3 regions of the Planococcus antarcticus DSM 14505 genome follow, and region 3 is predicted to be linked to each of the others. Evidence: predicted binding sites of a transcription regulator. Region 3 holds the regulator's gene; each other region holds the start of a gene.
What was found. Region 3 encodes Rex, which represses fermentation and respiration genes when NADH is low (regulators of the CRP and FNR family bind a similar motif). Its sites were predicted from a motif close to TTGTGAAATATTTCACAA; they were not measured.
Positions count from the first base shown of each region.

Region 1: the regulator Rex is predicted to act here: its motif matches at 3,717-3,734, upstream of BBH88_RS05025 (cytochrome ubiquinol oxidase subunit I).
Region 2: the regulator Rex is predicted to act here: its motif matches at 5,432-5,449, upstream of BBH88_RS14560 (AtpZ/AtpI family protein).

Region 1 is NZ_CP016534.2:1,013,889-1,024,654, reverse strand. It holds gene rlmD (23S rRNA (uracil(1939)-C(5))-methyltransferase RlmD) at 1-1,003, opposite strand, end outside; gene cydS (cytochrome bd oxidase small subunit CydS family protein) at 1,077-1,187, opposite strand; gene BBH88_RS05030 (cytochrome d ubiquinol oxidase subunit II) at 1,202-2,230, opposite strand; gene BBH88_RS05025 (cytochrome ubiquinol oxidase subunit I) at 2,227-3,573, opposite strand; gene BBH88_RS05020 (NUDIX hydrolase) at 3,778-4,206, shown strand; gene BBH88_RS05015 (diacylglycerol kinase) at 4,271-5,185, opposite strand; gene BBH88_RS05010 (thioredoxin family protein) at 5,264-5,824, opposite strand; gene gatB (Asp-tRNA(Asn)/Glu-tRNA(Gln) amidotransferase subunit GatB) at 6,337-7,767, opposite strand; gene gatA (Asp-tRNA(Asn)/Glu-tRNA(Gln) amidotransferase subunit GatA) at 7,764-9,233, opposite strand; gene gatC (Asp-tRNA(Asn)/Glu-tRNA(Gln) amidotransferase subunit GatC) at 9,253-9,543, opposite strand; gene BBH88_RS04990 (CamS family sex pheromone protein) at 9,644-10,766, opposite strand, start outside.
Region 2 is NZ_CP016534.2:2,957,882-2,968,647, forward strand. It holds gene atpG (ATP synthase F1 subunit gamma) at 1-741, opposite strand, end outside; gene atpA (F0F1 ATP synthase subunit alpha) at 914-2,422, opposite strand; gene BBH88_RS14535 (F0F1 ATP synthase subunit delta) at 2,450-2,980, opposite strand; gene atpF (F0F1 ATP synthase subunit B) at 2,977-3,498, opposite strand; gene atpE (F0F1 ATP synthase subunit C) at 3,662-3,886, opposite strand; gene atpB (F0F1 ATP synthase subunit A) at 3,945-4,655, opposite strand; gene BBH88_RS14555 (ATP synthase subunit I) at 4,683-5,054, opposite strand; gene BBH88_RS14560 (AtpZ/AtpI family protein) at 5,058-5,279, opposite strand; gene wecB (non-hydrolyzing UDP-N-acetylglucosamine 2-epimerase) at 5,640-6,758, opposite strand; gene upp (uracil phosphoribosyltransferase) at 6,778-7,407, opposite strand; gene BBH88_RS14575 (EAL domain-containing protein) at 7,678-9,852, opposite strand; gene glyA (serine hydroxymethyltransferase) at 10,136-10,766, opposite strand, start outside.
Region 3 is NZ_CP016534.2:566,758-577,523, reverse strand. It holds gene groL (chaperonin GroEL) at 1-1,369, opposite strand, end outside; gene groES (co-chaperone GroES) at 1,401-1,685, opposite strand; gene BBH88_RS03045 (CPBP family intramembrane glutamic endopeptidase) at 1,877-2,695, shown strand; gene tatC (twin-arginine translocase subunit TatC) at 2,898-3,656, opposite strand; gene BBH88_RS03035 (twin-arginine translocase TatA/TatE family subunit) at 3,669-3,863, opposite strand; gene BBH88_RS03030 (redox-sensing transcriptional repressor Rex) at 3,954-4,586, opposite strand; gene BBH88_RS03025 (ABC-F family ATP-binding cassette domain-containing protein) at 4,717-6,651, shown strand; partial or broken gene tsaD (tRNA (adenosine(37)-N6)-threonylcarbamoyltransferase complex transferase subunit TsaD) at 7,029-8,040, opposite strand; gene rimI (ribosomal protein S18-alanine N-acetyltransferase) at 8,047-8,487, opposite strand; partial or broken gene tsaB (tRNA (adenosine(37)-N6)-threonylcarbamoyltransferase complex dimerization subunit type 1 TsaB) at 8,484-9,178, opposite strand; partial or broken gene tsaE (tRNA (adenosine(37)-N6)-threonylcarbamoyltransferase complex ATPase subunit type 1 TsaE) at 9,175-9,625, opposite strand.

The DNA.
Region 1 (10,766 bases), 450 kb from region 3:
CAACACCCATAACAAATTTAGCTTGCTGTGCAAGAAATAGCGAAATCGTACCAATGCCGCAATACGCATCGATGACAGTTTCCTCACCCGTCAACTGAGCATATTCAAGCGCCTGTCCGTAAAGAACTTCTGTTTGTTCAGGATTGATTTGGTAAAAAGAACGCGCGGAAATTTCAAATCGAACGTCTCCAATTCGATCTTCTATGACATCTTTGCCCCACAGCGTCAACGTCTCTTCGCCAAAAATAACATTGGTTTTCTCACTGTTGATGTTCTGGACAATCGACGTAACTTCAGGGACTGTTGCTTGAATCAATTCAATGGCGCGAGCCGCTTGAGGGAATTTCTTTTTCTTAGTCACCAGCACCACCATAATTTCTCCAGTAGCGCGGGCTTTTCGGACCACTACATGGCGGAGCATGCCACGGTGTGTCGCTTCTTCATAAGGTTCAATGCCCATCTCAATCAAGTTCTTTTTCAAAGCGACCATAATAGCATCCGCTTCAGGCGTTTGAATCAAACATGTATCTGTATCTGCAATATCATGCGACCGCGGCTGATAAAATCCAGCTACAACTTTGCCATCTTGCGTGCCAAATGGGATCTGAGATTTATTGCGGTAACGCCACGGATGTTCCATGCCTTTCACTGGATGCACTGGCACGTCCGGCAATTTGCCTATCCGTGTGATAGCATCGCGCACCAACTTCTGTTTAAAGGTCATTTGCCCTTCGTAGGATAAGTGCTGTATCTGGCAGCCTCCACACGTATCAAAAACCGGACACGGGGCATCCACACGGAACGGTGAGGCTTGCTGTATTTCAATCAACTTTGCAAAGCCATATGATTTCAAGGTTTTCAGCACATGAACTAAGACATCTTCTCCCGGTAAAGCGCCTGGGATGAATAACGGGTAGCCGTCAACTTTTGCTACACCTGCACCATCGTGCGTCAAGTCTTCTACATGGACTGTTATTCGGTCATTTTTGTTTACTGGTTTCAAAAATATTCACTCCATTTCACATTTACCTATCATACAACAAAAAAACGCGGCAGGCAAAAGCCTGCACGCGCTCTTATTCCCGGTCTTTCGTAACGGGACCATCTTTTAGCGAGAACCAGAAACCAAAAATAATGGCTCCGAACAAAACCAGAAATGGTGCATAAAATATCATGAAATCCTGCATGGGTAGTGCCTCCTCTATGCGTGGTAATCCGATTTTCCTTCGATGTAATCCTTATCGAACAAGAACAGACGGAACAATAAGTAGAGCGACGGCAACAATAAGAACAGTCCTGCAATAAATGCAATGATCAATGCAATTGCCATGGCTTCATTTGTAAAGCTGTCGTAAATCGTCAAATACGGATACAGTAAATATGGATAATGAGAAGCACCGTACGCGAAGAACGCTGTAAAGAACTGACCTATCAACAAAATGAAAGCCCATCCGTAATGACGTTTTTTCCAGATCAGGTAAACCGTACCGGCAAACAACAAGAACGAAACAGCGAATATCCACCACAAGTCAAGAATACGCGCGTAATGCTCCGGATTATGGCCGCGCAGTTCGTAGATAATGCCGGTAGCCGTGATAATGGCAGGTCCCGCCCAAATCAACGAATATTTGCGCATTAAATGGGTAGCTTTGGCGTCACCGGCTTTAGCCGAATACCAGGTCAGGAACGTAGCCGAGATGTAAAGGACTGCTGTTAAGCTTAACACCACAATACTCCATGTCAGTGGGCTCGTGAACAAGGCCCAGTAATCCAGATAAGGCTGGCCATTATCCATTAGGATAAAGCCACCTTCAGACATGGCAAGCACCGGCGACAAAGCAGCCGGCAGCAAAAGTCCGGACAAGCCGTACATATAAATATAGCCTCTGTGGTTGATTTTAGCTCCGTACGTTGCAAACGCGTAATAGGAACCGCGAATCGCCAACAAAATCAAGGCGATACTCGCTGGTACTAATAAAGTCGTACCGTAATAAAAAGCGGTTTTCGGGAAAAACCCGATGATCCCAACAAAGAAGAAAACAAAGAAGACATTGGTCACTTCCCAAACTGGAGATAAGTAACGCTGAATAACGCCTGTTAAGATATGTTGCTTGCCGACAAAAGAGCTATAAGCATTAAAGAAGCCGGCACCGAAATCGATCGACGCCACGATGACGTATAAAAACAGAAATAACCATAAAACAGAAATCCCAATAATTTCTAGAGTCATTCTTCTTCACCGCCTTTGCCGCGTTCGCGTTCTGCTAATTCATTTTCAACCGGGTTGCGCCTATACATTCTTGTCAGAACAACAACCGTACCGATACCCAGAATAAGATATAAGCCGGCGAACAAAACAATCATCAGATCCACATTGCCGCTGGTGGTCGCTCCTTCGCTTACCTTCATATGACCTCTGAGAATCCAAGGCTGGCGTCCCACTTCCGTGAACCACCACCCGGCTTCAATAGCGATGAGCGCCAATGGTCCTCCCGCTACTATGAGCCAGCGGAACCATCTTTTTCGAATGAACGACCAGTTGCGGAAAGCAGCAACTACATAGACAAACGAGAAGAATGCCAGCCACATGCCAATGGTCACCATCGTATCGAAAAGATAATGGATCCACAGCGGCGGTATTTCATCTTCTGGGAATTCATTTAGTCCGGTAACTTCAGCAAACGGATTGCTGTGCGCCAGAATACTCAACGCGTAAGGAATTCTGATGGCATACTTGACCTCTTCGCCATCTAAAATACCAAACATAACCAAGCCTGCATTTTCTTCAGTTTCAAAATGCCATTCTGCAGCTGCCAGTTTTTCCGGCTGGTACTCTGCCAAATATTTACCTGAAAAGTCGCCGATTAAAGCTGTAGCAATAGCAAATACCAGTCCCAGCTTCATGGTTAGGAACAAAGCTTTCTTATGGTAAATATGGTTGGAACCGCCTAACATGCGAAGCGCTGCAATGGAAGCTAATACAAATGCACTGGTCATGAACGCAGTGGCCATAACGTGCGCCACTTTCGTCGGCACTGCCGGACTGAACATAGCCAGTAGCGGACTGACATTGACCATTTCACCATTCAGTATTTCAAAGCCCTGCGGCTGGTTCATAAAGGCGTTAACGATTGTAATAAAAACAGAAGATGCGGCTGCACCAAGCGCAACCGGAATAAGCAACAGAAAATGCTTCCGCTGATCTTCAAAGCGATCCCATGTATAGAGATAAATCCCCAGAAAGATGGCTTCGAAGAAAAATGCGAAAACTTCCATAAACAATGGCAGAGCAATTACATTTCCTGCCAATTGCATGAAGTTCGGCCATAGCAGCGATAACTGTAAGCCGATCGCCGTACCGGTTACAACACCTACTGCAACCGTGATAACAAATCCTCTGGCCCAACGGCGAGCCAGTAAAATATAATGTTCGTCTTTTTTCTTGATGCCTACCCATTGGGCGATCATGATCATGAGAGGGACACCTACGCCTATCGTTGCGTAAAGAATATGGAATGATAAAGTCAATAACGTTAGAATGCGACTCAGAAAAGCCGGGTCTTGAAATTCCAATCTACTCGTCTCCTTTTGTTAAAGCGTGTGATTCACTGTGACTCTTGTTCTTATTGTACATCAAACCCACTTTCCAAAACGCTTCCCAAGCCTTGTTTTTATGCCAAACTTTGAATAAGCTGTGACAGAGATAAAGCGAAAAGAATTGAAATTTTTCTCAATTTTTAGTATTCTGTAGAGAATAAAGAAAAAGGGTGAGACATCGTGAGAACAAAGCGGAAAGTATTTGCATACATCACAAGAGGCGATGAAGAAAATCGTGAATTGCTTGTATTTGAATACAAAGGTGAACCGGAAGTTGGACTGCAAGTACCAGGTGGGACGATTGAAGACGATGAGCTCTTGATCGATGCCTTATACAGAGAAGTAAAAGAAGAAACAGGATTGCCGCGCGAAGTTATCGACTTCATCGGGAAAATCCATAAGTATACGTATTATCCTGAACATCAAGACAAAGCCTACGAGCGGAATATCTTTCATTTTGAATACACGGGTAAACCGATTGAGCAGTTTGAACATACCATCAAAAGCCATGGCCGAGACAACGGTATGACATTGTTGTTCCGGTGGGAGCCCATCAAAAATCTGCCGCAACTAGCAGAAGAGCAAGACAAGGCAATCGAACTTCTTTGAGCAGCTGGCTCTGGTCGCTGCAAATAAAAAGCTGGAAAATGGAGTGATTCCATTTTCCAGCTTTTTATTTGTGATCTTTTTCGTTTACAAAATCAATCGGCACATACATTTCAATATGGCCAGCCAGGTTTTCGAATACGGCCGGTAGCACACCGCCGTATTCCCCATCCAAATTCAACAGTACCCGCTCTTGCGTGGTTACTGTAATTTTACTGGCCTTTGCATAAATCACATGGGGATCTGATAAATGCTCCCCACGCAAAGCTAAAGAAGCCACGCGAATAAACTCTGCCATATTGAGTTCTTTCAAAATCAATAAAGTAAACTTGCCGTCATTAATGCTGGCATCCGGTGCCAATCTCTCAAAGCCTCCAACCGAGTTGGTCAATCCGATCAAAAACATCATCGCACTGTCATCGAAAACCTGTCCGTCGTATTCAATCCGAACACGTGAAGATCGGATTGAAGGAATCATCTCAATGCCCTTCAAATAATAAGCCATTTGGCCAAGTACCGTTTTCAATTTACTCGGCACCTCATAGGTCAACTCTGTGAGTCTGCCTCCGCCTGCAATATTGATAAAATAGCGATCATCGTTCATCAGACCGATATCTACGGGGACAGAATTCCCTTTTAGGATAATATCGACCGCTTTCGTAATATCACGCGGAATGTGAACAGCACGGGCAAAGTCATTGGTCGTCCCCATCGGGATTAGGCCAACTTTAGGGCGATCTTCAAATTTAGCGATTCCCGAAACAACTTCATTTAATGTACCGTCTCCACCGACAGCTATCACTAAATCGAACTTTCGCTCAACAGCAAACGACGCTGCCTGAATGGCATCGCCTTCACAAGTGGTCGCATGACAGGATGTTTCGTAGCCGGCCTTCTCCATTTTCTCCAAAACTTCGGGCAGGTGTTTCCGGAACAACTCTCGGCCCGAAGTTGGATTGTAAATAATACGTGCACGTTTCATGGGATTCAGCCTTTCTGGACTTTCTGTAAAGGACATCTCGGCAGTTGCCAGAGCTTTCCTTATGGATAAGCATGCTCTCTATTTTAACGCTTTTTCAAATGCCTGGCGCAAATCTTCGTAAACAATTTGCCAAAAATCATTATTATAGACAAAACCGTCCGAAATTTCACCAATAACCGTTTTCATGTGAAGCTCGTATTGCGGATCGTCCTTCTCGGGAAGCATCAATTTTTTATCATCGACAAACTTCTGCACTTTAGGTGCTCTTGGACCCCAGTCACCAAGGACATTGCCGTCTTCTGAAAGGATGATGTATTTTGGAATTGAACGCCCGCTGTTCGTCAAGTAACGATCCATTAATTCGAGGTTTTCATCCCGGTATACGCAATGAACCTCTAAATCAGCCGCATCAGTGATTTTTCGCAGGATGGCATTGTTCATCATGGCATCTCCGCACCAATCTTCGGTGATAACTAAAATATGGGGTTTTTTATCTTTCAACAAGGCCATAAACTCCGGATCTTCTGGAAGTTCAAACTTTTCGTAGATGCTGTAGGACTTTTGCTGGTTCGACTCCATTTGAGCCATATAACTTTCCAAGGTAATGCCTGTTTCAAAATACTGCTGCTCGGTCATCATACGATCACGTCTCCTTTTTCCTACTTTATCGCTATATTAGTCTTCTAACTCTTCAAGCAGCAGTTTTACTCGCTTAAAAACAGTTAGATTCACATACAGCCAATGATTAATCGAACACATTCCATTGCCCAAATTTGTCTTTATTACCAGTTTACTGTTGTGCAGCAAAGTCTTCAAGGCTAAGATTCAGAAACGGTTACTTGTAGCAGCGTGTAGGGAACAAATGACTATCGTTTTAAAGACGACTCCAGTCTAAACTTAGTTCCCACTATGTGGTTCTAGCTACACTGCTAACTACTTACATAACTATCAATACAGTTTGACTGCCTTATTTATCAAAAATCTCTTAAAGATCGTCGCGCCCACGGACTAAGCGGAGCCGAAAGACAAGTGGGCTTTGCTTTTGGCGCGAGCTAGGTCGGTGCATTTTAAAACTTCAACACGCCTTCACTACAGCTCATAAAAAAGGATGGCCCATAACGGGCCATCCTTTCGTCTATTTAAAAATCTTCTTATCTCTTTGCAATCTCATCAAGAAGGATTTTGTTGAGCAATGGCGGATTTGCCTGCCCTTTTGTTTGCTTCATGATTTGCCCGACAAGGAAACCGATTGCGCGGTCTTTGCCGTTTTTGAAGTCTTCAATCGATCGTGGGTTGTTGTCGAGTGCTGCTGCGACAAATTCACGCAATGTGTTTTCATCCGAGATCTGAACAAGCCCTTTTGCTTTGACGATATCGTTCGCGTCGCCGCCTTTTTCAATCAATTCCTTGAATACTTTCTTAGCGATTTTAGACGAAATTGTGCCGTCAGAAATCAGCTTGATCATGCCAGCCAAACCTTCAGGTGTCAATTTTGTTTCTTCCAGCTCTTTTTGCTCAGCATTCAGATAAGCGGATACTTCACCCATCAACCAGTTGGAAGCTAGTTTGGCGTCAGCACCAGCAATTACCGTCGCTTCAAAGAAGTCGGAAATTGGTTTTGCGAGTGTTAAAACCATGGCGTCGTAGGAAGACATGCCAAGCTCTGAAACATAGCGAGCTTTCCGAGCATCCGGCAATTCAGGAATTTCAGATCGAACACGTTCAAGCCAAGCATCATCAATGACAATGTCGACTAAATCTGGCTCTGGGAAGTAACGGTAATCGTCAGATCCTTCTTTAATGCGCATCAACAAAGTTTTTCCTGTCGATTCGTCGTAGCGGCGTGTCTCTTGCTCGATGGTCCCACCTGACAAGAGAACTTGTTCCTGACGAACTTGTTCGTGCTCGATACCTTTACGAACAAAGTTGAATGAATTCAAGTTTTTCAATTCCGTTTTCGTACCGAATTGGTCTTGACCGAATGGACGAAGCGAGATGTTCGCGTCGCAACGCAATGACCCTTCTTCCATACGTACGTCTGAAACGCCTGTGTATTGAATAATCGCTTTGATTTTTTCAAGATAAGCATACGCTTCATCAGCTGTACGAATATCTGGCTCCGAAACGATTTCGATCAATGGCGTTCCTTGACGGTTATAGTCAACTAGCGAATAACCTTTATCCGTATGCGTCAATTTCCCTGCATCTTCTTCCATATGAAGACGTGTAATACCGATGCGTTTTTTCTCGCCTTTTATCTCGATTTCAATCCAGCCATGTTCGCCGATTGGTTGATCAAATTGTGAAATCTGATAAGCTTTCGGATTGTCTGGATAGAAATAGTTTTTGCGATCAAATTTCGTATGGCGCGTAATTTCACAGTTTAACGCTAGCGCCGCTCTCATTGCCCAGTCCACTGCAGTTTTATTAACTACTGGCAAAACACCAGGATAGCCAAGGTCAATAACGTTAGTATTGGTATTCGGTTCCGCACCAAAGTGAGCCGGTGCTGGGGAAAACATTTTCGATTCTGTTTTTAATTCAACGTGGACTTCAAGCCCGATGATTGTTTCGAAATTCATTGTGCTGCTCCCTCCCATGTTTGAGGAGTTTTTTTATGGAAATCGGTTGCTTGTTCAAAAACGTCAGCCACACGATATACCGTTTCTTCGTCAAAATATTTCCCGATAATTTGCAAGCCAAGCGGTAATCCATTGTTAAATCCACATGGAATTGAAATAGCTGGTACACCGGCTAAGTTTACTGGAATCGTTAAAATATCATTGGCATACATCGTCAATGGATCATCAATGATCTCACCGATCTTGAATGCCGGTGTTGGCGTCGTTGGGCCAATGATGACATCGTATTTTTCAAAAGCATCGTCAAAATCCTTTTTGATCAATGTACGAACTTTTTGAGCTTTTTTGTAGTAAGCATCGTAATAGCCAGAGCTAAGTGCATATGTGCCAAGCATGATCCGGCGCTTGACTTCATCACCGAATCCTTCTGAGCGGGTATTCATATAAAATTCAAGAAGGCTTCCGGCTTTCTCGGTACGGTAGCCATAACGAATGCCATCAAAACGAGAAAGATTAGAAGATGCTTCAGAAGAAGCCAATAAATAATAAGTGGCTAATGCATATTTCGAATGAGGAAGTGAAATTTCTTCACAAATTGCGCCTCTTTCTTCAAGTACTTTTAATGCCTCAAGAACCGCTTCTTTTGCCGCTTCTCCGACACCTTCAGCAAAATACTCTTTTGGAACACCGATACGCAGCCCTGTAATGTCACCAGTCAATGCCGCAGTGAAATCTGGAACTTCGACATTAGCAGAAGTTGAATCTTTATCGTCGTATCCTGAAATGGAATTTAACAATAAGGCGTTGTCTTTTACAGTTCTAGTGATTGGTCCGATTTGATCTAATGAAGAAGCGTAAGCGATCAAACCAAAACGGGATACTCGTCCATAAGTAGGCTTCATGCCGACCACACCACAAAAAGCGGCTGGTTGACGAATAGATCCACCCGTATCTGAACCTAGCGAGAAAGGTACTTGTCCTGACGCCACTGCAGCAGCAGAGCCACCTGAAGAACCACCTGGAACGGTTTCAAGATTCCATGGGTTTTTTGTTTTTTTGTAGTAGGAATTTTCATTAGAAGAACCCATTGCGAATTCGTCCATATTCAATTTCCCGACTGTTACCATTCCAGCTGCTTTTAATTTTTCTACAACTGTCGCATTATAAACTGGGTTAAACCCTTCTAAAATACGGCTAGAAGCAGTTGTCACAAGACCTTCTGTGACGATATTATCTTTTACTCCGATTGGTAAACCAAATAATGGTCCGCGTTCAGCAAAAGGCACTCTATCCATTTCTGCAGCAAGTTGTGTTGCACGTTCTTTGTTTAACGCAAGAAATGCATCCACTTCCGGCTCAAGAGCTTCGATGCGGTCAAATGCTTTTTCAGTCATTTCGGCAATTGTTGTTTCCTTTGTATGTATCATTTCTTGCAATTGTGCAGCTGTTTTTTCTACCAATGACATCTATAGTTCCTCCTTCCGACTATTCTAAAATTGTTGGGACTTTTACTTGTCCGCCTTCGTGCTCTTTTACATTTTTCAAAACTAGTTCGCGGTCCAATCCTGGGGTGGATTTATCTTCGCGTAATACGTTGACCATCTGCAGTACATGAGTAGTCGGTTCAACATTTTCTGTATCCAGTTCATTCAGCAATTCCATTGCATTCGTAATTGCTTCTAATTGATCTGCAAAATGTTCAGCTTCTTCATCAGTAATTGCCAATCTCGCCAAATGAGCGACTTCGATCACTTCTTCTTTAGTCATTTTCGCCATTTTTCTACACCTCCGAATTCAGTAAACATACGCTATATCATAACATTTTTCTAAAAAAATGAATAGGAACAGCACATGGCCGTCCCTGTTTTAACGCAAATTATTCATAAATGTGAACAAACGGCTCTGTTTCTCCTGCTTCTCGTAATACTAGTGCTTCAGGTCCGTTAGTGGAAGTCACACTGACTTCCACTAACACATTTTCAGGGAAATGTTCGACAACCAGTCCGGTTACATATTGCGTGAAACCGATCACTTCAGCTGCTCCGTAGAACTGGATGGGAATTTCAATTTTCAGTTCTTTTAATTCATTGTCCTGATAAAATCCTGTTCCGATAACACTGGTGAAATTGGAAAAATAGATCTCGACATCCTGTTTAAAATTACGGAATGCTGTATCGATGTCCCGGTAACGTTCATCCGCACCCGCAGTCGGAAACAGCACATAGGTTTCGTTAACTGCCGTCCAATTCGCTACAGCCTGATCTCCGCCGGGAGCGGCACCAGATGAAAAGTAAATGCCTGGCACCATTGCATTGCGGGAATTCTGTTTAAACAGCCCTACGACAATCGGTATATCTCCCAAGCCTTCTTTCTCTCGCAAGCGTTTGACGATCTCGCCGGCCATACGTTTGCCTTCTTTTTCAATCTGTTCCTGAGGAATCTCCTCTTCGTAAGAAATCCCATCTTCAGAACTGTAGTAAACTGAATTCAACGCCAAGCCAACCGAGATTCCACCGAGTCTTATCGTATCTTCATTGGTCTTCACCAAATAATTCTGTTCAATGACATGTGCCAGTATTTCCGCAGGCGGGCGTTCGCCCGCTTTTTTTTGTTCTGCGGTGCGATCATCTGCCGCGTTCAATCCCGCCGGATTATCTTTACTGGTCCGTTGCAGCCACGAAGTCACATCTTCATCAGTGATTTTCTGGCCTTCTTGGAAATAATAATCATCAGGTGAAAATTGCTTTTGCGACAATCGCAACAAGCCTTTTTCTGTCTCGGTAATATCATAGCGTGAGTTCAGACGATTGACGATTTTTCCCCGTGTAGCACTTTCTTTATATGGCAGAAGTGTACGGTAAAACTGATCATCCAATTGCATGCTAGGAATCATTGCCGTCTCTACTTCTTCTTCCTCATTTACCACTTCCGTTTCCTCATCAGCCCCGGAAGGAACACACCCCGTTAACAGTAGCAAGCTGATTGGAATCCACCATATG
Region 2 (10,766 bases), 1.4 Mb from region 3:
CGCGCTCTTCATTGCTGTCATGGACGCAGCATGTTCACTTGCTTTGCCGTCAAGAACGGCCCCAAAGATTAAGCTCTCCGCATATTGTGGAAGCAGAACTTCCAAAATTGCTTCTGCTGAAGGATCAAACTCATAAGAAGCAGTTGATCCCGTCGGTTGAATATCCGTCAGCGGCAAAACTTTTTTCTCTGTGACTTCTTGTTGAATAGCTGAAACAAAGTGATTGTAGTACATATAAACTTCATCATATGTACCATCTGCGAACATACCAACAGCTTTGCGCGTTATTTCTTTAATATCTGAAAACGTCGGATGATCCGGAAGTGCGATTGCACTTTCAAGAATCGTCATTCCTTGCTTAGCGAAGAATTCCTTCCCTTTCCGTCCAACGCTCAAGATAACAAAGTCGTCATTGGATGTGTGCCGTTCACGGATTCGGCTCATGACAGTACGGAGAATATTACTGTTATATCCGCCTACCAGACCGCGATCCGATGTAATCACTAAATAAGCTGTTTTCTTAACAGGGCGTGCAATCATCATCGCGTTGCTAGTGTCCGAAGACCCCGCTGCGATTGATGCAACTACGTCTTGGATTTTTTCCATGTAGGGAACGAACGCTTTCGCATTTACTTCCGCACGGCTTAGTTTAGATGCAGAAACCATTTGCATGGCTTTTGTGATTTGGCTTGTTTTCTTAGTTGACGTAATTCGGCTTTTTATATCGCGTAAAGATGCCACTGGTATTTCACCACCTTATTATTTTTTCTTCATATTCGAACTCAGTATTCCCCCGCTTTAACGGGCAGTATGTCTCCCCCATTGACATGCAGGAGATTTACTGACCGTAAAAGTCCGATTGGATCAACTAGTATTCAGTAAAGTTAAAGCCCCCACTGAATACAGTTTCTCTTTACTCAGATTTTGCAAATGTGCGTTTGAATTCATTGATCGCTGCAGCAAATGCGTCGTCAGCAGGTAAACCTTGAGTTGTGCGAATAGTATCCAAAATTTCTGTGTGGTTAGAATCCAACCAGCTTGTCAATTCAGCTTCAAAGCGAGAAATGTCGTTAAGTGCGATATCGTCAAGGAATCCACGAGTCAACGCATAGAAAATAACAACTTGTTTTTCAACTTTGATTGGGTTGTTCAAGCCTTGCTTCAAGACTTCAACTGTACGTTTTCCGCGCTCAAGTTTTGCTGCAGTTGCAGCATCAAGGTCTGAGCCGAACTGAGAGAATGACTCAAGTTCGCGGAAAGCAGCCAAGTCAAGACGCAGTGTACCTGCAACTTTTTTCATTGCTTTGATCTGAGCTGAACCACCAACACGTGATACAGAAAGACCCGCATTGATTGCTGGGCGTACACCTGAGAAGAATAGATCCGATTGAAGGAAAATCTGGCCATCCGTAATCGAAATAACATTTGTTGGAATATATGCAGCGATATCGCCAGCTTGCGTTTCAACGAACGGCAATGCTGTGATTGATCCCGCTCCAAGAGTTTCGTTTAATTTTGCAGCACGTTCAAGTAAACGTGAGTGCAAGTAGAAAACGTCACCTGGATAAGCTTCACGGCCTGGTGGACGACGAAGTAACAGTGAAAGTTCACGGTAAGCAGATGCTTGTTTTGTTAAATCATCATAGACGATTAACACGTGCTTGCCTTCAAACATGAATTCCTCAGCCATTGTGATACCTGCATAAGGAGCCAAGTACAATAATGGAGCAGGTTGTGAAGCTGAAGCCGTTACAACGATTGTGTAATCAAGAGCTCCATTTTTACGGAAAGTTTCTACTACGTTACGGACAGTAGATTCTTTTTGTCCGATTGCGACATAGATACAAATCATGTCTTGGTCAGCTTGGTTTAAGATCGTATCGATTGCGACAGAAGTTTTACCTGTCTGACGGTCACCGATGATCAATTCACGCTGTCCACGACCGATTGGTACAAGTGCGTCAATCGCTTTAATACCTGTTTGAAGTGGTTCATGAACCGATTTACGGGCCATTACACCTTGTGCAGGGCTTTCAATTGGACGAGTTTTTGTTGTGTTGATTGGTCCAAGACCATCAACAGGTTGTCCAAGTGGATTTACTACACGTCCGATAAGTTCGTGTCCTACCGGTACTTCCATAATACGGCCAGTTCGACGTACTTCATCGCCTTCTTTGATGTCTGTGTAAGGGCCAAGGATAATAATACCAACGTTGTTGGCTTCCAAGTTTTGCGCCATACCAATAGCACCAGTTGAGAACTCTACAAGTTCTCCAGCCATGACATTGTCGAGGCCATGAGCGCGCGCGATACCATCACCAATAGTAATTACTGTACCAACGTCGTCAACTTTCATCTCTGATTGATAATTTTCAATCTGTTGCTTAATCAGACCGCTGATTTCTTCAGCTTTGATGCTCATGTATGTCACCCTCTCATAATTTCATAATTAACTCATTAATTGACGTTGCAGACGAGACAATTTCGTGCTCACGCTGCTGTCGTAAATGCGATTTCCGATTTGAAGACGCAATCCGCCGATTAACGATGGATCGATGATGTTTTCAATTCGCAAAGATTGTTTACCAATTTTCCCAGCAAATACTGAAGAAATAGATGCGCGTTCGTCTTCTGTCAAAGGACGTATAGAGTAAACTTTTGCATCTTCAATTCCTTGTGCATTATTGGATAAAGCGACGAACTCATCAGCTAAAGAACCAATTTCGTTCATCCGTTTGCGTTCTGCCATCAATTGAAGTGTATTTACCACAAATGGGTTCGCTTCTTTAAACACTTCATTGATCAAGTTTGTTCGTTTGTCAGCTGAAAGTTTTGGAGAAATAAGTAAATCGTAAAATTCGGGAGTCAGTTCAAAGACTTTTTTCACTTCACGCAAATCATGTTCTACATCCAAAGACGATCCGTGCTTTTGAGCAACTTGGAACAATGCTAGAGCGTAGCGTTCTGCAACTTGACTCACTGAACTTCGCCTGCCTTCGCAATCGTTTCGTTAATCAACTGGCGGTTGTCTTCCTCAGAGATTTCTTTTTCAAGCACTTTCGTAGCAGCGAGCATTGACAATGCCACAACTTCTTCACGAACAGCCGAAATCGCTTTATCTCTTTCGTTAGCAATTTCCTGAACTGCAGCATCTTTCATGCGACCAGATTCAGCGCGTGCTGTTGTAATGATTTCCTCACGCGAAACTTCGCCGTGCTTTTTAGCGTTTTCAACAATTTCTTGTGCTTGCGTACGCGCATCTTTAAGAAGGCTGCGCTGCTCTTCAAGCAACTTATGTGATTCTAGACGGCTGTTTTCAGCAGTTTCGATTTCACTCTTGATTAAATCTTCACGCTGCTGCATTATGCCCATCAAAGGACCCCATGCGAATTTCTTCAAAAGCACCATTAGTAAAATGAAGATAACAAGTGTAACGAGAATGTCTCCAATATTCAAAAACTCCCCGGTTGCACCGAGTACGAGGTGATCAAAAAACACGATTGTTTCACTCCCTTCAAGAGCCTAAAATACAATTTCTTCTATAAGTAAGATCTTTATCTGTTGTAAGATGAATTTTCAAAAGCAAAATGGTTCATACAAGTTTAAATGGCGAAAACCATATCGAAGCATCCCCACCATTTAACTTTTTTGTATAAAAAACCTATTGGTTCATAACGATGAACGCGATAACTACAGCGATGATTGGCAATGCCTCAACCAATGCAACACCGATGAACATTGTTGTTTGTAGAACGCCGCGTGCTTCTGGCTGGCGTGCGATACCTTCAACTGTTTTTGAAACAATAAGACCGTTACCAATACCTGCACCTAGTGCTGCTAAACCTACTGCGATTGCTGCTGCTAATAAACCTAATGAACCTGTCATTGTAATGTGTCCTCCTCAGGATAGTTGTTTTTTTGTTTGCTCGATGAGCAGTTTATACTCAATGGTCGTCGGCAACTTTATGCGATAAATAGACCATCGTCAACATAACGAAAATAAACGCTTGGATTGCCCCGATAAAAATCGAGAACCCTTGCCATAACATCATTGGCAATATGCCTGCTGCAAATCCGAAAATACTTGCTGATGCGAGGCCTGCCAACAAAGTCAACAGGATTTCCCCCGCATAGATGTTACCGTAAAGACGCAGACCGAGTGTCAGCGTATTTGCGAATTCCTCAATGACTTTCAAAGGGAATAGGAATGGCATCGGCTTGATGTAGCCTGCTGAATATCCTTTGAGCCCTTTGAGCTTGATGCCATAATAATGACTCAAGATAAGTACCATTGCGGCCAATGTCATCGCTACCGTTGGATCTGCTGTCGGTGATTTCCACCAAAGGTCTCCTTCGACAACTATTGCAAATGGAAGACCTAACATGTTCGAAACAAAAATGAACATAATTAGCGTGATTCCAAGAACATGGAATCGGCCACCATCTCTCCAGTCCATATTGCTGTTGATTATCCCTTTCACGAAATCCATGATCCATTCCATGAAGTTCTGCATGCCCGTCGGTTTGAGCTGCAAATTCCGTGTAGCGATAAAAGCAATAAGGAAGACGATAAGAGCGGCTACAAGTAGCATCATAACGTTTGATAGATTGAACCAGATCCCGAACACCTTGAGCATAGGAGCGCCATGTTCCACGATAGTTTCACCTCTCTTTCCACATTGTTAATGGTGTTTCACGTGATAAACAATCCGCTCTGTCAATAACAGAGCATAAGGGACCATCAACCCAATTACCGTACTGACCAAGTGAATGTGCTCTGCGAATAAAATAGCAATCGCCACAGCCGCAACACCTGATGCAAACCGTAATGCCGTTCCAAGCGAACGAACTTTCGAGCCTTCAGCCACCGCACGGTCGAATTTCTCCATCCGACGAACCAGAATCCACATGTTGTAAATGCCGAACAAAGTTCCGATTATGAGACCCGCGAACACTTCTTGATAAGAGGTAAACCCCCAACCAATAACGTAGAACGCTAAGATGAAGAAAATCATCTTTTTTAGCCTGGTATAAATCTCCCGAAGTCCATCCATTTTCTACTTGTCTCCTGATTCGAATTTGCGGACAGTCTGAAGCATTGCCCAAACACCGGCAGTGATGCCTATGAATAGGCAGATGATCATGAAAAACGGGGCGGTTCCGATCTTTCTATCGAGCCACATACCTGTGAACGTACCGATGAGCACGGACCCAACAAGTTGTGATAGGATGGCGCTATAAATTGCCATCGCTTGCAAGGGACTTTTTGTTGGGCGCATGATACCCCCCTCGAACTTCGTTGATTTGACATTACACCCTCAAAAAGAGCAGTCGCATCAGGCTTCTAAGACCACATAATCTATGTAAGAAAACCTTCTCATGCATACCCTTTGTAAGCATACAATAGGGGTAAAATCATGTCAATTAGTAGAAGTGAAAAACTTCACAAGCGATTTCCCTCCGACATATAGTCGACAAACTTTAACAAGAAAAGTGAAATCGGCTATTTTAGCTCCGACGGGCTTAAGGCAGAATGGCGAAGCGGCGTTCTTCGCCGCACAGCCAGGCTGACTTAAGACCCCGAGGAGCTAGCCGATGTAACTAGACAACTTGAAAAGTGAAATTTACCATCTACTCTTCTACAACTTCGAAAAATAAGTGTGCAGAGCTTCGACGATCCGGGCAGATGCTTTACCGTCTCCGTATGGATTAGATGCTTGGGACATCGCTTTGTAGGCTGCTTCATCCGTCAACAATTCCTTAGCCATGCCGTAAATCGTCTCTTCGTCTGTTCCCGCAAGCTTTAGGGTTCCTGCACTGATGCCTTCAGGGCGCTCAGTCGTATCACGCAAGACCAGCACTGGCTTGCCAAGTGAAGGCGCTTCCTCCTGTATTCCACCTGAATCAGTCAGAATAAAGAACGAACGAGCCGCAAAGTTATGGAAATCTAGAACTTCCAGCGGTTCAATCAAATGGATACGCGGATCACGGCCCAATACTTCATCCGCTACTTCACGTACTGCTGGATTCATATGTACCGGGTAAACTACTTGAATATCGTCATGCTCTTCGATTAAGCGTTTGATGGCACGGAACATATTACGCATCGGCTGCCCTAAATTTTCACGGCGATGTGCCGTCAAAAGAATCATACGATCCGTACCGATTTTCTCCAAAATTGGATGCGAATACGTTTCACGCACCGTTGTCTGCAGTGCATCGATTGCTGTATTTCCTGTAATATAAATTGTTTCTTCTTTTTTGTTTTCGTCGAGCAGATTTTGAGCTGATTTTTCAGTTGGTGAAAAATGAATATCCGCCATGACCCCCGTCAATTGACGGTTCATTTCTTCAGGATACGGCGAGTATTTATTGTGCGTACGCAAGCCCGCTTCCACATGTCCAATGGCAACTTGGTTATAAAAGGCGGCAAGACTAGCAGCGAAAGTTGTCGTTGTATCACCATGCACCAAGACGATGTCCGGTTTGGCTTCTTTCATGACTGTATCAAGACCTTCCATCGCGCGCATCGTTACATCGGTCAAAGTCTGGCGATCTTTCATAATGTTCAGATCGAAATCAGGCGTGATTTGGAATGTCTCCAGCACTTGGTCCAGCATTTCCCGGTGTTGCGCAGTCACCGTTACCAATGGTTCGATGGTGTCTGGATGTTTTTGAAGTTCTAAAACAAGCGGCGCCATTTTAATGGCTTCAGGCCGCGTACCAAATATCGTCATTACTTTCCATTTTTTCGTCAAGCTGATTTACCTCGCTCTCTTATTTTGTTCCGAATAATCGGTCCCCAGCATCCCCAAGACCTGGTACAATGTATCCTTTTTCATTCAATTTCTCATCTAATGCTGCAATATAGATATCCACATCGGGATGTGCTTTTTGAAGAGCTTCCACACCTTCTGGAGCAGCAATGATACACATAAAACGAATTTTTGTAGCACCACGTTTTTTCATAGAGTTGACTGCTTCGATTGCAGATCCGCCTGTAGCAAGCATAGGATCAACAACAATGAAGTCCCGCTCCTGTACATCGGATGGCAGTTTTAAATAATACTCGACCGGCTGAAGCGTAACTGGATCACGGTATAAACCGATGTGTCCGACTTTAGCGGCTGGAATCAATTTTAAAATTCCATCGACCATCCCAATGCCTGCACGTAAAATCGGCACAACGCCCAATTTTTTCCCGGCAAGGACTTTCGATTTCGCCAATTGAACCGGCGTCTCCACTTCGATTTCCTCTAGAGGCAAATCGCGCGTGATTTCAAATGCCATCAATGTAGCAATTTCATCAACTAATTCGCGAAACTCTTTTGTGCCTGTAGACTTGTCACGGATGTATGTCAGTTTATGCTGAATCAGTGGATGATCAAAAACGTATACTTTTCCCACGGCCAATCTCTCCTTTTCAAATATTATCTTAAATAGTATAACAGAAAATCCATGACCCAAGTTGTCAGATCCCGCTTTGGCATTATTCAGTTATTTTCACCTATAGTTTATTTCTCCAAAGAAAAAAATCGGGAAGTATTTCCCCGATTTTTTTCTTTAGCTCCTTAAAACCGAAGCGATATCCACTGCATGGTCGTGCAGCTGCTGTAGAAAAAACAGACCAAGCGCCATGTAAAAGTAACAGTATTACAAAAAAACCCTCGGATTTTCTTATAATAAATTAGCGTCATTAAGGGGCATCGGCTTGTAGAACAAATACCCTTGCCCCACTTTGCAGCCGAGAGCCAACAATGTCTGTCGATCCCTTTCTGTTTCTATCCCTTCTGCTACTGCACGCACATTTAAGTTTTCCGCAAGCTGGATAATGGTTCGGATAATTGCTAATGTTCCCGGCTCATTCATATTCGAAATAAATGAGCGGTCAATTTTCAGTTCTTCGACAGGCAACTTCTGCAGGTAGCTAAGTGATGAGTAGCCTGTCCCAAAATCATCAATTGACGTCGTAAAGCCGCAATGTTTCAAGTGCTTGAAAACTTTATTGGCCGTCTCGATATCGACAAAGCCAATCCGCTCAGTAATTTCCAATTGGATCCATTGCGGATCAATGCCATACTCCGCAGTCTTATCCATCAGATGTGGAACAAACGAATGATGGAAAAAATGATCTGCTGATATATTGATCGCTACTTGGCGAAGTTCCAAGCCTTGATCTTTTCTTTTTTTCTGCCATTTCAGTACATGCTGCAAGACATTCTGCTCCAATAGACGAATCTTGCCGTTTTTTTCAGCTGCTGGAATAAAGACATCCGGTGGAATGATACCAAGATCGGGTGAAGTCCAACGAGCAAGCGCTTCAAAGCTTAAAATCTTGCCCGTTGCTAAATCGACTTTTGGCTGCAGATGAACACCAACTTCGTTGCGTCTAAGCGCTGCGCTCAATTCGTTGGCCACACGCAGATCTTTCATCATGAACTCGTCATGTTCACTCTCAAAATAACAGATAGATTCGCCTGTCCGGAGCTTTGCTTGAGACAGCGCACTGTCTGCACAGCGAATCAATTCTTCTGAATCCTCCTGGTGAGGTGTCACAATCGCTACTCCCATTTTTAAAGTCAGGAATAATTCCAAATCTCCGACAACGATCGGTTCAACCAATCCATGCAGTAAATGCTCTAAATATTCCGGAATTTTCGTGAAAGGCGTCATGCTGTACATTGCCAATGTCGAATCTGAAAACCGAGCAATCAAGCCCTCCGAAGAATTTTGTGACAGCATCAACCGTTTACCAATTTCACTTATAATTGTATCCCCTGAGCTATGGCCGTATTGATCAACTACTGTGACGTATTCATCTGTTGAAATAAAGGCGACAAAGCCTTCTCGTTTTTCCTTGAGCAATTCAATGATTTCATTTCTGAAATAATTTCGATTTGGCAACTCCGTATTCTCATCTATATAGGCGAGCCGCAGAATTTCTTCCTGTTGCTGAGAATACTTGATCGTCAATGAAGCAATCGATGCGATTTCTTCCATGAACGCCAAATCTGTTTCATGGGGTGATGATGGTAAAGGAAAGTAAATTCCGAACGTACCGATCGGCGTTCCTTCAACGCTCATTATCGGGATAGACCAGCTTGATACCAGCTCATAATCCTTTACCAATTGCTGATGATTTCGCCATAGATAATCCGTACTCATATCCTCTGTAATCACGGGTTGCCGTCTATGAAATGCCGCTCCACAACCTCCAATATCTTCTTCTACTTCAAGACCGCTGATTGCATCCAAAAAGCCTTTTGGCATGGAATTTGCCGCACCTATCTTGTAAAGCTCTGTTTCATCAATTAATAAAACTGTACACTTAGCTCCGTCGATGAAGAACGATTCGGCGGTATGGCAGATATTTTGCAAAAGCACACTCAGCATATAGCCTCTTTCAATTCCCGTATAGGTCTCTTTTTGGAGCTTAATTAAGGCTTCCGCGCGTTTGCGATCAGTAATATCGTGCTGTAGCATCAAGGTGAATTTAAAATTTCTTTCTGGAAATGACAAAGGTTGAATTGTTATTTCATTCCAAAAAGGTGTGCCATTTTTTCGGTAATTAACAATTTCAACTATGCCACTTTCGCCGGCATCCACGCAGGCACGTATTTTATCACTTGCTTGTTTAGCTGTTTTTTCACCGTGTAGAAAGCGCCCATTTCTTCCTAGCGTTTCAGCTTCACTATAGCCGATCATTTTATAAAAGGCGGCGTTGGCATAGACAACAGGCTGATCTTCCATTTCCGAATTTATGACTAAAAACGATGTATGGAACTCAACACCGAGACGGCGCAGCCACTCCATGATTGCTTTCTTATCTTTCTTTAGTTCATGCGTGTGCATACGAAACGTACCTCCTGTTAAGATTCCTATGTATTTATAAGCAATTGTATATGTCGAACTAGTTATCTGTAACGGATATTATTCTGCGTCTGATATTTCGCAAACTAGCTCAGCTATGCCGCAGAAAGAATGACCCACTTGCTGTGGTGCCAAAAGCATCCGCTTGAAGCAGTTTTTTTAGCCTTTTCCTTCTAAATATAGCTTGAAAAAGCTAATGCTTCATTCTAACTTTTGTAGTGTAAAATACAGCTGCTAAGCATTATTACTCGGCAGCTGTATGAACTTATTTATATAATGGATGCGCTGTAGTCAAGTTGGCTGTCCGTTCTGCAGCGTCTTTTTTCACGGTTTCATCTTCTGGATTTTTTAGAAGCATCGCCATGATGGAAGCAATTTCCTTCATTTCCGCTTCTTTAAATCCGCGGGATGTGACAGCAGCAGTTCCCAAACGGATGCCGGAAGTCACAAATGGGCTTTCCGGATCGAAAGGAATGGTATTTTTGTTTGTCGTAATACCGACTTCATCGAGTACGTGCTCTGCGACTTTCCCTGTTAAGTTTAACGAACGAAGATCCAGTAGCAGTAAATGGTTATCTGTACCGCCTGAAACGATATTGACACCTTCAGCGATCAAGCCTTCAGAAAGTGCATGGGCATTTTTAACGACTTGTTCAATATAGGTTTTAAATTCCGGCTCTAGCACTTCGCCGAATGCAATAGCTTTCGCTGCAATCACGTGCATAAGCGGCCCGCCTTGAATTCCTGGGAATATGGTTTTATCGATTTTTTTCGCAAATTCCGCGTTGCATAGAATCAATCCGCCGCGTGGTCCACGAAGTGTCTTATGCGTGGTCGATGTAACAAAATGGGCATGAGGGACAGGATTGGAATGGGCTCCAGTTGCAACAAGACCT
Region 3 (10,766 bases):
CGTTTGTTGCGATTTGACGAACTGGCTCTTCTAGTGCACGAAGCACGATGTTGACGCCAGTTGCTACGTCGCCTTCTTGTGTTTCAAGAAGTTCAGCCACTTTGTTGTAGACGTTAATCAATGCTGTACCACCGCCGGCAACAATTCCTTCTTCTACAGCTGCGCGAGTCGAGTTCAAGGCATCTTCAATGCGAAGTTTACGTTCTTTCAACTCCGTTTCAGTTGCTGCTCCGACTTTGATCACGGCAACGCCGCCAGCCAATTTCGCTAAACGTTCTTGCAGTTTCTCTTTGTCGAACTCAGAAGTTGTTTCTTCCAGCTGGCTGCGGATTTGGGTAACGCGTGCGATGATGTTCTTCTGATCGCCGGCGCCTTCTACGATGGTTGTGTTTTCTTTCGAAACAACCACTTTTGATGCGCGTCCAAGCTGAGCGATATTCGTTGATTTCAATTCAAGTCCAAGGTCTTCTGTAATCACTTCTGCGCCCGTCAATGTAGCAATATCCTCGAGCATAGCTTTACGACGGTCACCAAAGCCTGGAGCCTTAACAGCTACTGCATTAAACGTGCCGCGCAATTTATTGACAACCAATGTTGCCAACGCTTCGCCTTCAACATCTTCAGCAACGATCAACAAGGGTTTGCTTTGCTGAACGACTTGCTCAAGGATTGGCAGGATTTCCTGGATGTTGCCGATTTTTTTGTCAGTAACCAAGATGAATGGGTTCTCAAGAACTGCTTCCATTTTATCTGAATCCGTTACCATGTATGGTGACTGGTATCCGCGGTCAAACTGCATGCCTTCGACTACATCAAGCTCAGTCGTAAAGCCACGTGACTCTTCTAACGTGATAACGCCGTCGTTGCCGACACGCTCCATTGCTTCAGCAATCAGTTTACCTACTTCTTCGTCACCAGACGAAATCGCTGCAACTTGTGCAATTGATTCTTTGCCTTCGATTGGCTTAGAAATAGCTTTTAGTTCCTCAAGCGCATTTTCAACGGCCAATTCGATTCCGCGACGTATGCCTACTGGATTCGCGCCAGCTGTAACGTTCTTCAAGCCTTCACGGATCATTGCCTGCGCAAGAACCGTAGCTGTCGTTGTACCGTCACCGGCAATGTCGTTTGTTTTAGAAGCAACTTCCGCAACAAGTTTCGCGCCCATGTTTTCAAAAGCATTTTCAAGTTCGATTTCTTTCGCGATCGTCACACCATCATTCGTGATCAACGGTGAACCAAATTTTTTCTCAAGAACTACGTTGCGCCCTTTTGGCCCAAGTGTCACTTTTACTGCATCTGCTAATTTATCTACGCCTTTCAGCATTAAACTGCGTGCATCTTCGCTGAACTTAATATCCTTTGCCATGTTTAGCTTCCTCCTGTGTCGTTGGTTTATTTTAGCCTAAAACTGCTAATATGTCGTTTTCACGTAAAATCAAATATTCTTTGCCTTCATATTTTAATTCAGATCCTGCGTATTTCGAGAAGATGACGCGGTCGCCAGCTTGCACGTCCAATTCTGTGCGCTGCCCGTTTTCACGGATAAGTCCATTTCCTACAGCGATCACATGGCCCTCCTGCGGTTTTTCTTGTGCGGATCCCGGTAAGACTATACCGCTTGACGTTTTTTCTTCCGCTTCGATGAGCTCAATAATTACACGATCTCCTAGTGGTCTTAACAATTGAAACACCCTCCTCAAATTATCTACATGTTCTCGCTTAGCACTCTCAACCTCTGAGTGCTAACCCATTAACAAGTTTAATAAAATCTTCTGTCTTTTGCAAGCAGGAACCATCATGATTTTGATTTCTTTGCGGTTATTCTCGGAAAGCTCTACAATGGAAGGAGCTTAAAAGTGAAAGGAATTACATCATGCCCACCAAACGAAAAACTTTCATAGACAACTTTTTAAAAAATGGCAGTCCGTCCAAACCAAAAGCCAAAAAAGATACCGGCTATCGTCCAAAATTCAAAGGCAAAAAAACACCGCTGTATGTGTTATTGATTTTCATTGCCGCACAGCTTTCACCGATTTTGTTTATCGCGCCTACCTTGAGTTACTTTCAGGGGCAGGGTATGGACCGCGATGCAGCCGCTGCCGCCACTTCAGGCTGGCTGATTTTCCTGACGATGGGCATTGGTTTTATCATTACGCTGCTCGTCATTTTCCGAGACAAACGCTTTTTTGATATTTGGAAAGGCACAAAATCTTCTTTACTGATGTCTATTGTCTGGGGCTTTCTCGGCTTCTTGCTCTTATTAATTGGGCAATCGATCGCCGCTTTAATTGAAATGAATCTTCTTGGCATTGAACCCGGTTCTGAAAACACAGCTTCATTAGTGAATATCGCTGAAGCTGTTCCGCTCGCTATCGTTTCCATCGTATTATTTGGCCCGATTCTTGAAGAATTGGTTTTCCGCCGCGTGCTGTTCGGTTCGCTTAACCAAACCACCAACTTCTTTTTCGCGACAGCCATCAGTGCCTTAGTGTTCGCTTTGATTCATTTCGACTTTACGCACTTGCTGCTGTATTTCACCACCGGGTTGATCTTGGCGTTCCTTTACCAAAAAACCAAGCGTATTATCACACCCATCATCGCCCATATCTGTTTGAATGGTTATGTGATGCTCATTCAGCTCAATATGGATAAAATTTTGGAGTTCCAAAAACAAATGGAAAACCTACAGTAGGAAAAGCGGAAACGGCCGCTCAGATTCGACAGACATAAGACGAAACGGCGAAGCGCGTTCTTTGCCACTTCGCGCGAAACGTAGAAGTGCCTGTCAAAGCTAGGCACTGCATTTGGCTTATGTCCTGAGAATTTGACCGTCGGAATCTGGACAATCAAAAAGCCTCTCCCCGAATCAATTCGGGAAAAGGCTTTTTGTTGTTCTATGGCTGTTGCTGCTCTTCGATGATTTGCTGCTGCTCCGCTTTCAGGAACTTGCGGTAGCCAATTTTGGCGATGATGACACTAAACTCGTATAGTATGATCAACGGCAAGGTCACAATCATATGCGAGACGATGTCCGGCGGGGTAATAAACGCCGCAACGATTACTAATCCGAGATATGAAAACTTGCGGTACTTCGTCATCAGCATCGGCGTAATAATGCCGAGCCTCGTTAGAAACAGCATCAGTACCGGCAGCTGAAAAATCAAACCGAACGGCAACGTGATCTGGAACAGAAACTGGAAATACTCATTGATACCGATGGTTTCCTGTATATCCATATTATCAGAGATGTTCAACATAAATCCGATGACGTAAGGAAACAGGATCAAATATGCAAACGCAATCCCCCCCAAAAACAACAGTAGGGAAAACGGAATATAGCTTAATGTCGCTCTCCGCTCCTTATCGAGAAGACCTGGGCTGATGAACGCCCAAAACTGATACATGATTAAAGGGGACGTGATGATCAACGCTAAAATCATCGTTACTTGCATAAAGATTTTCAGTGGATCGGTAATTTTAAATGCGTTTAAGGTAAGATTTTTCGCTTCTTCCGTATATTGCAGATACTGGATCAGCGGCTGGGAAAGAAAAAAGCTGACAATAAGCGCCAATATAAAGAAAACGACTAGAATGGTCAGCCGTTTTCTCAATTCAACTATATGTTCAACTAACGTCATATCTTTTTCGGTCATCGGACAAACATCCTAACGTATTTCCTTTTGCTCATCTTTCTTTTTCAAATCTACTTTATCGTCGTCATCGTCCACAAGTCCTTTTGTAGCATTTTTGAACTCACGCAAAGACGAACCAAACGCTTTTCCAAGTTCCGGCAACTTTTTCGGACCGAAAACAATCAAAGCAACAACACCGATTATGATTATACTCATTGGACCTGGCATACGTGGCACCTCCTGTATTATGGCTTTATTCTACATCATTCGAGCGCGTTTGGCTATTTGGAAAGAGCTTGAAAATGTGAAGGTTTTAAGTCAATGCTGCTTAATCTGGTAAATCAAGGTCTGCAATTCTACCGACAAATCGATGGTCTGGACACGAATATGATCGGGCACCGAAATACGCACGGGCGTAAAATTCAAAATCCCCTTGATATCAGTCTTTGCCAAGCGGTCTGTCACTTCCTGTGCCGATCGTGACGGCACAGTCAAAATGACCAACTCTACGCCGTACTCTTTGATTTTCTCTTCGATTTTGTCTGGATGATACGTATCGATCTCGCTGATTTTTTCGCCTTCTACCGGACTGTTCGAGTCAAATGCCACAATAATTTTCGTATTGTGGTTTCGGTGGAAATTATATTTTAGAAATGCACTGCCCAATCCTCCGACGCCGATTAGTGCCACATTTGTAGCTTCGTCCTGATCGAGGGTCTTTCGAAAAAACAGCAGCAGCTCCTTAACGTCATAGCCATATCCTTTTTTGCCAAGCGCGCCCAAATGTGAAAAATCGCGACGGATAGTGGCCGAATCAATTTTCATCGCTTCACTCAATTCTTGCGAGGAAATCCGTATCTGTCCAGCGTTCGCAAAATTTTGAAGAAAACGGTAATACAACGGCAGCCTTTTAGTCGTGGCTTGCGGAATTTTAGATGTCTCGTGTAACATACGCTTGCATCCTCCTGAGGTGTTGTCAAATCGCTTTCATCTTACATTAGGAGCCTTGATATGTAAAGGCTTGTCCAATTGCGAACAAGCGCCCCATCAGCTACACTTAAAGAGAATAGAGGTGACCTACATGATTGTCTTGCAAGTAAATCAAGTCCATAAATCATTTGGTGCGGAAGAGATTCTGTCAGGCGTCAAATTGGAAGTCCAGCACCGTGACCGCGTAGCATTGGTAGGCCGCAACGGCGCGGGAAAATCCACGTTACTGAAAATCATAGCCGGTGAAATGTCCTATGACAACGGAGATATCAGCATGCCGAAAGATTTGACAATCGGCTATCTGGAACAGCAGAGCAATTTGGAATCAGAAGCCACTGTTTGGGATGAAATGATGACGATTTTCCATCATTTCCGTGAACAGGAGGCAAAACTTCGCCTGCTGGAAGCACAGATGGCCGAACCTGACATATACAATAACCCCGCAGAAAACGATAAAGTTATGAAAGAGTACGACTTGTTGCAGCATGATTTCAAGGATGCGGGCGGCTATCAGTATGAAGCGGATACAAGAGCCATCCTGCACGGCATGAAATTCTATCCGGAGGACTTCGGTAAGAAAGTGACGTCTTTATCCGGTGGCCAGAAAACGCGCTTGATGCTTGCCAAGCATTTGCTCAGCAAGCCGCAGCTGTTAATTCTCGATGAACCGACCAACCACTTGGATATCGAAACCCTAAGCTGGTTGGAAAACTACTTGAAGAATTATCCAGGTGCGTTACTGATTGTTTCCCATGACCGCTATTTCCTCGACCAGGTCGTGACGTTGGTTTACGAAGTTTCCCGTCATCGCGTTAAAAAATATAACGGCAATTACAGCCGCTACCTGGATGAAAAAGCTAAGCAATACGAATTGGATCAAAAGCAGTTCGAGAAACAGCAGGGTGAGAAAGCCAAGCTCGAAGATTACGTCCAGCGCAACCTGGCACGGGCTTCAACGACCAAAATGGCGCAAAGCCGCAGAAAGACCCTACAGAAAACCGATTGGATGGAAGCCCCGGATGGCAGTGAAAAATCAGCCAGCTTCGGCTTCACTATCGGCAAGCAGAGTGGCAATGACGTCTTGAACGTTCAGTCATTGGAAATCGGCTATAGCAATAAGCCGGTTTCTGAGAATATTTCACTGAAGCTGTACCGACAGGAAAGCCTAGCGCTGGTCGGTCCAAACGGCGTCGGCAAATCGACTTTGCTGAAAACTCTCATAAAAGAACTGAAACCGCTCGAAGGCGACGTCCATTACGGAACCGGTATTCAGTTTGGCTACTACGACCAAGAGCAGGCCAATTTAAAAGGCAATAAGCTGGTACTAAACGAATTATGGGACGATTACCCTCTTATCAACGAGAAAGACATACGCGGCATCCTAGGGCGTTTTCTGTTTACCGGCGATGATGTGCTGAAACCCGTCTCTACATTATCTGGCGGTGAGAAGGCACGTGTTGCACTGGCAAAACTCATGATGCAAAAAGCTAATGTCCTACTACTTGATGAGCCAACCAACCATTTGGACCTCGACAGTAAGGAAGTGCTCGAAAATGCCTTATTGGATTATCCGGGTACCTTGCTTTTTGTATCGCATGATCGCTATTTTATGAACCGGATCGCTTCGAAAGTCGTTGAACTTACACGGGATGGCACGACCGAATACTTGGGTGACTATGATTATTATATAGAGAAAAAGCTGGAAATCGCTGAATTGAAAGCTCTTGATGAAGCTGGTATAGTTGCCGAAGTAAAAACAGCTGCAGCCGTATCCACTTCGCAGATTGATAAAGAGGCCAAAAAGCTGGAACGCCAGCTCATCCGCCAGTCGGAAGAAGTTGAACAGGACATGGAGAAGCTAGATCAGCAAATTGTCGAAATCGAAGAGCAATTGTGCGAACCAGAAATCTTCCAGGACCACGAGCGGGTATTGCCGCTCCAAAATCAATTGGAAAGACTGAAAGCAAGTCACGAAGAAACGATGACCCAATGGCTTGAACTCCAGGAAAAAATTGAAAATATTTGATTTTATCCGGCTATTTTATAGCCGGTTTTTTTATGGCTATATATAGGTCAATAGGAATTCGCAAAATATTTATTTCCACAGATTTCTCCACAATCCTTCGCTTGTCTAATCAACTATCAACAGACTTTTCCACATTGTCCACAGCCCGAATAAAAGTTGCCCACATAGTTTTCCACTTTCAAGCACACAATATATAGAATATCCTCTATTTCACCCTTAGTTATAACAGTTTATTCACAAATTGTGCATAAGTACAAATGTTCTCTATTGACAGAACGAGTATGCATCGTTTCATGAAAGTCTGAATTTTATGTAAAAAAGAGCAAGTAATTTCACACATTTCAGAGCTCCTGAAATGATGAAATTACTTGCTTCTATTAAATCCATGATGTTAAAGGCATACCTGGACGACCATTCATGGCCATGTTTCCATAAAGCCCTTTTTATACATAACAGTTCCTGCCGCCGCAATCATTGCTGCGTTATCGGTACACAAAGACAAAGAAGGAATATAAAACGGAATCCCTTTTTCCGTAAATGCTGTTTTCAGCGAGTATCGCAATCCTTTATTTGCGGCAACTCCGCCCGCTGCAATTACTTGACGAGCTTTGTACTCTTCAGCCGCACGCATCGTTTTACCCGTAACCACTTCTATCACGCTATTCTGGAATCCGGCAGCTATGTGTTCAGGAGCTACTTTTTCTCCACGCTGCGCCGCATTATGCATATAGTTTAATACTGAGGATTTCAATCCACTAAAGCTGAAGTCATAAGACCCTTCTCTAGCCAAATCCGTGGAAATGCTATTGCTTTGTCACTGGCATGTGCCATCGGTCATATGTGGACTCCTGGATAAGGCAAGTTTAACGTCCGAGCGACTTTATCATACGCTTCTCCCGCAGCATCGTCTCGCGTTTCTCCTATCACAGTAAAATCTCCGTGTTCTTTCATGTAAATCAATTCCGTATGGCCCCTGAAATAACCAAGGCAAGGAGAGGAAACTCCATTTCCTGTTCCAACCGGTTCGCATAAATATGGCCCGCAATATGATGAACGCCGACCAAAGGCAGGTGATGCGCGAAGGCAAAGGCTTTTGCTGCATTGACCCCAATTAGTAACGCCCCAACCAGACCTGGACCTTCAGTTACTGCTACTGCATCTAGTTGATGCGTTCCATTCCGCCAACTGTAAAGCTTCTTCAATAACCAAAGTGATTTGCTCCACATGATGCCTTGAAGCAATCTCCGGGACCACACCGCCAAAACGTTTATGGCTCTCGATTTGTGAAGCCACAACATTAGAGATAATGTCGGTTCCATTTTTAACGATGGACGCTGCCGTTTCATCACAGCTCGTCTCAATTCCCAATATATAAATATCTTTATTCATCAAAGTTCACCACATCACTATGGCATCTTCGTAATTGTCCGTATAATACCGCTTACGGATGCCTCCATTTTTAAAACCTAATTTCCGGTAAAGATTTTGCGCTACTATATTGCTGACGCGGGCTTCCAATGTCATCAGAACTGCGCCATGCGCCTTCGCTGTGTCGATGGTAGCTTGCATCAGACCACCACCCAGTTTTTTTCCGCGCTGATCAGGATGGATAGCGATATTCGTGACATGCGCTTCATCCATCACCAGCCACATTCCACAGTATCCAACGATGCCTTCATCTGTTTCAGCAATCACATAATACGCATGCTCATTGCTAGTCATTTCATGGTAAAAAGCATCTTTGGTCCAAGCTAAGGTAAATGATAAACTTTCTATTTCGTAGACTTCTTCGATGTCCGCAGTCGTCATTTTTCTGTATCTTACTGCTTCATTCATAAGTTGTGACCTTCTTGAGCTTTATTGTAATTGGCTTCCGCTTCCGTGATTCGGCGGTATTCAGGAACGGCGTGATGAACATCGCTTTCCTTAGATTCCTGTGCCAGCAAAATTAGATTTGACGCACGCGGCAGCCGGTTCTGGATGCTACTCCATCGAGCCGCCTCACCCAATACCTCAATGATTAGTGCTTCGTGCAATGCCGCATCAACCCCGTGAACAGCACAGGGCGATCGAGTTCTTTCACCTTCAAAAGAAATTCCCTCACATCACTATGCTGATCAGCAAGTACTGGCTCCAAATCAATCCCCTCATACAATCCAATAAAGGCCGTACCGCGGCGAGCATCCATAATCGGGCAAACGAGCCCATCAAACCCCTGTCCATTCGCAGCAAGCACTTTTAAGCTAGAAACAGGATGAAGTGGAATTTTCAGCGACCAAGCCAATGTTTTCGCAATGGTTAAACCGATGCGGACGCCTGTATAAGAACCAGGACCTTCTGCTACTGCAATGTGGGTCAGATCGGCAGGCAACACTTTGGCTTTTTTCATCATTTCTTCTATCGCCGGCATTGCTGTTAACGAGTGATTGATTTTCAAATTAGACGTTTCTTCTATTAAGACCATGCCATCCTCAATCAGCGCAATAGCTAATGGAGAATTCGAGGTGTCGATTCCAAGATAGATCATAAGTTTAGCTCCCTGCAAAGATTTTCATAGCGTCTGCCAATCGGATAAAGGACCATCTTGCGCCCTTGCTCAGACTGTCGGTTAATTGTAATTTCTAGGCGTTCTTTTGGCAGGTACTCTTCTATAAATGTTGCCCATTCAATTACAGACCGCTTCACTGCTGAAAAACTCATCAAATCCGATGTCTTCGTCACTGTTCTCAAGACGGTAGACATCAAAATGATTCAAATCCAGGCGTCCCGAATATTGCTTTAAAATTGTGAAGGTTGGGCTATTTACCATCCGTTGAATTCCAAGGCCTTTTGCTAAGCCTTTCGTGAAGGTTGTTTTTCCCGCACCTAAGTCTCCTTCCAGCGTTAGCAAATCCCGCGGCTCCAATAATTCTGCTAGAGTGACCGCAAAAGCTTCAGTTTCCTCGGGTGAATTCAGCATAATTGTATACATCATTTTTTTAGTCACCTCTATTGAGTCTTTACATAGTTTAGCGAAATTGTTGTAGTAAATCAAAATATATCGTTTTTTCTGATGGCAGGTTTTGTCATTCTTTAACATTTCCCGAAAAGAGTCGCATCTTCAAGCAGGTGAAGAGCAAAGCCCAGCGCTAAGAGGGAGATGAATATCGCTTGGTGCAAACTTAAACTGTCTTTCTTTTTCCAATTGAGAACTAATCAAGAGAACAGAAGCGAGGCGAAAGGATATAGCCTACAAATTCCACTCTACCTACATCCGAACAAGAAGCATAAGTGGCCAAAACCTTCTGCCGTGTTTGTGTTGGCTTTGACTTGATGTTAGTTGAGTAAATAAAGACATGTAAAAATTAAAAATCACAAGGAGCTGTTAAACCAATAGAAGTTTCCAACGTCTGACAAACGCAAGACCGCACTTGACTCGCTCAAGGAAGCGGACAGCCTAGCACTGCCCAAATGAGTCTGCAAAAAGCCTATCCCAACTTCTTTTTGGGGCGTACAAAGTTTTCACATTTCACAAACCCGAAAGATCAAACATTCTTTCACAACGAATAGGGTGAACGGAAATAGTACGCTTTTGGTTCGTCAGATCAAATGTAACCAACACTGAGAGATTCCGCCTCACCACCCCAAGGCACGTCCAGTTCCATCACTGCCGCGGGAAATATCACATTTCCATCTTGCCTGGGCATGAGCACACGCCAGTTTTGAAAGAAATAATTCAAATCGTTGGATTGAATCGCCTTGAAGAGTTGGTTTGTCGAGAGCGAATAGGATGAAAAAGCCAATTACCCCGGTTTCCACCAACAAACAGTAGCAAAGCTGGCAACAGAGCAACACATCTTTGTCCTGCAGAACAAAAGGACTCGCCCGTTGGCACCTGCAATGGGTGCAAGTTGCTCTTCTGCATGATCAACTAGCGGAAAGACTTCCTGCACAAAGCATTGAAAAGAATAGTTCTTGCTACGATTGCATCGTAATTGAAGAATTCAACATGACAGGCCTGACGTAAGCCTATCATTTCGGTAAAAGCATGTAGAGTGTTCACCATATTTTTCCACAACCAATTAGCAGACCGAGGCAAATGGCTGATCACAAGCAGCAAAGATGCCCCTTCGACA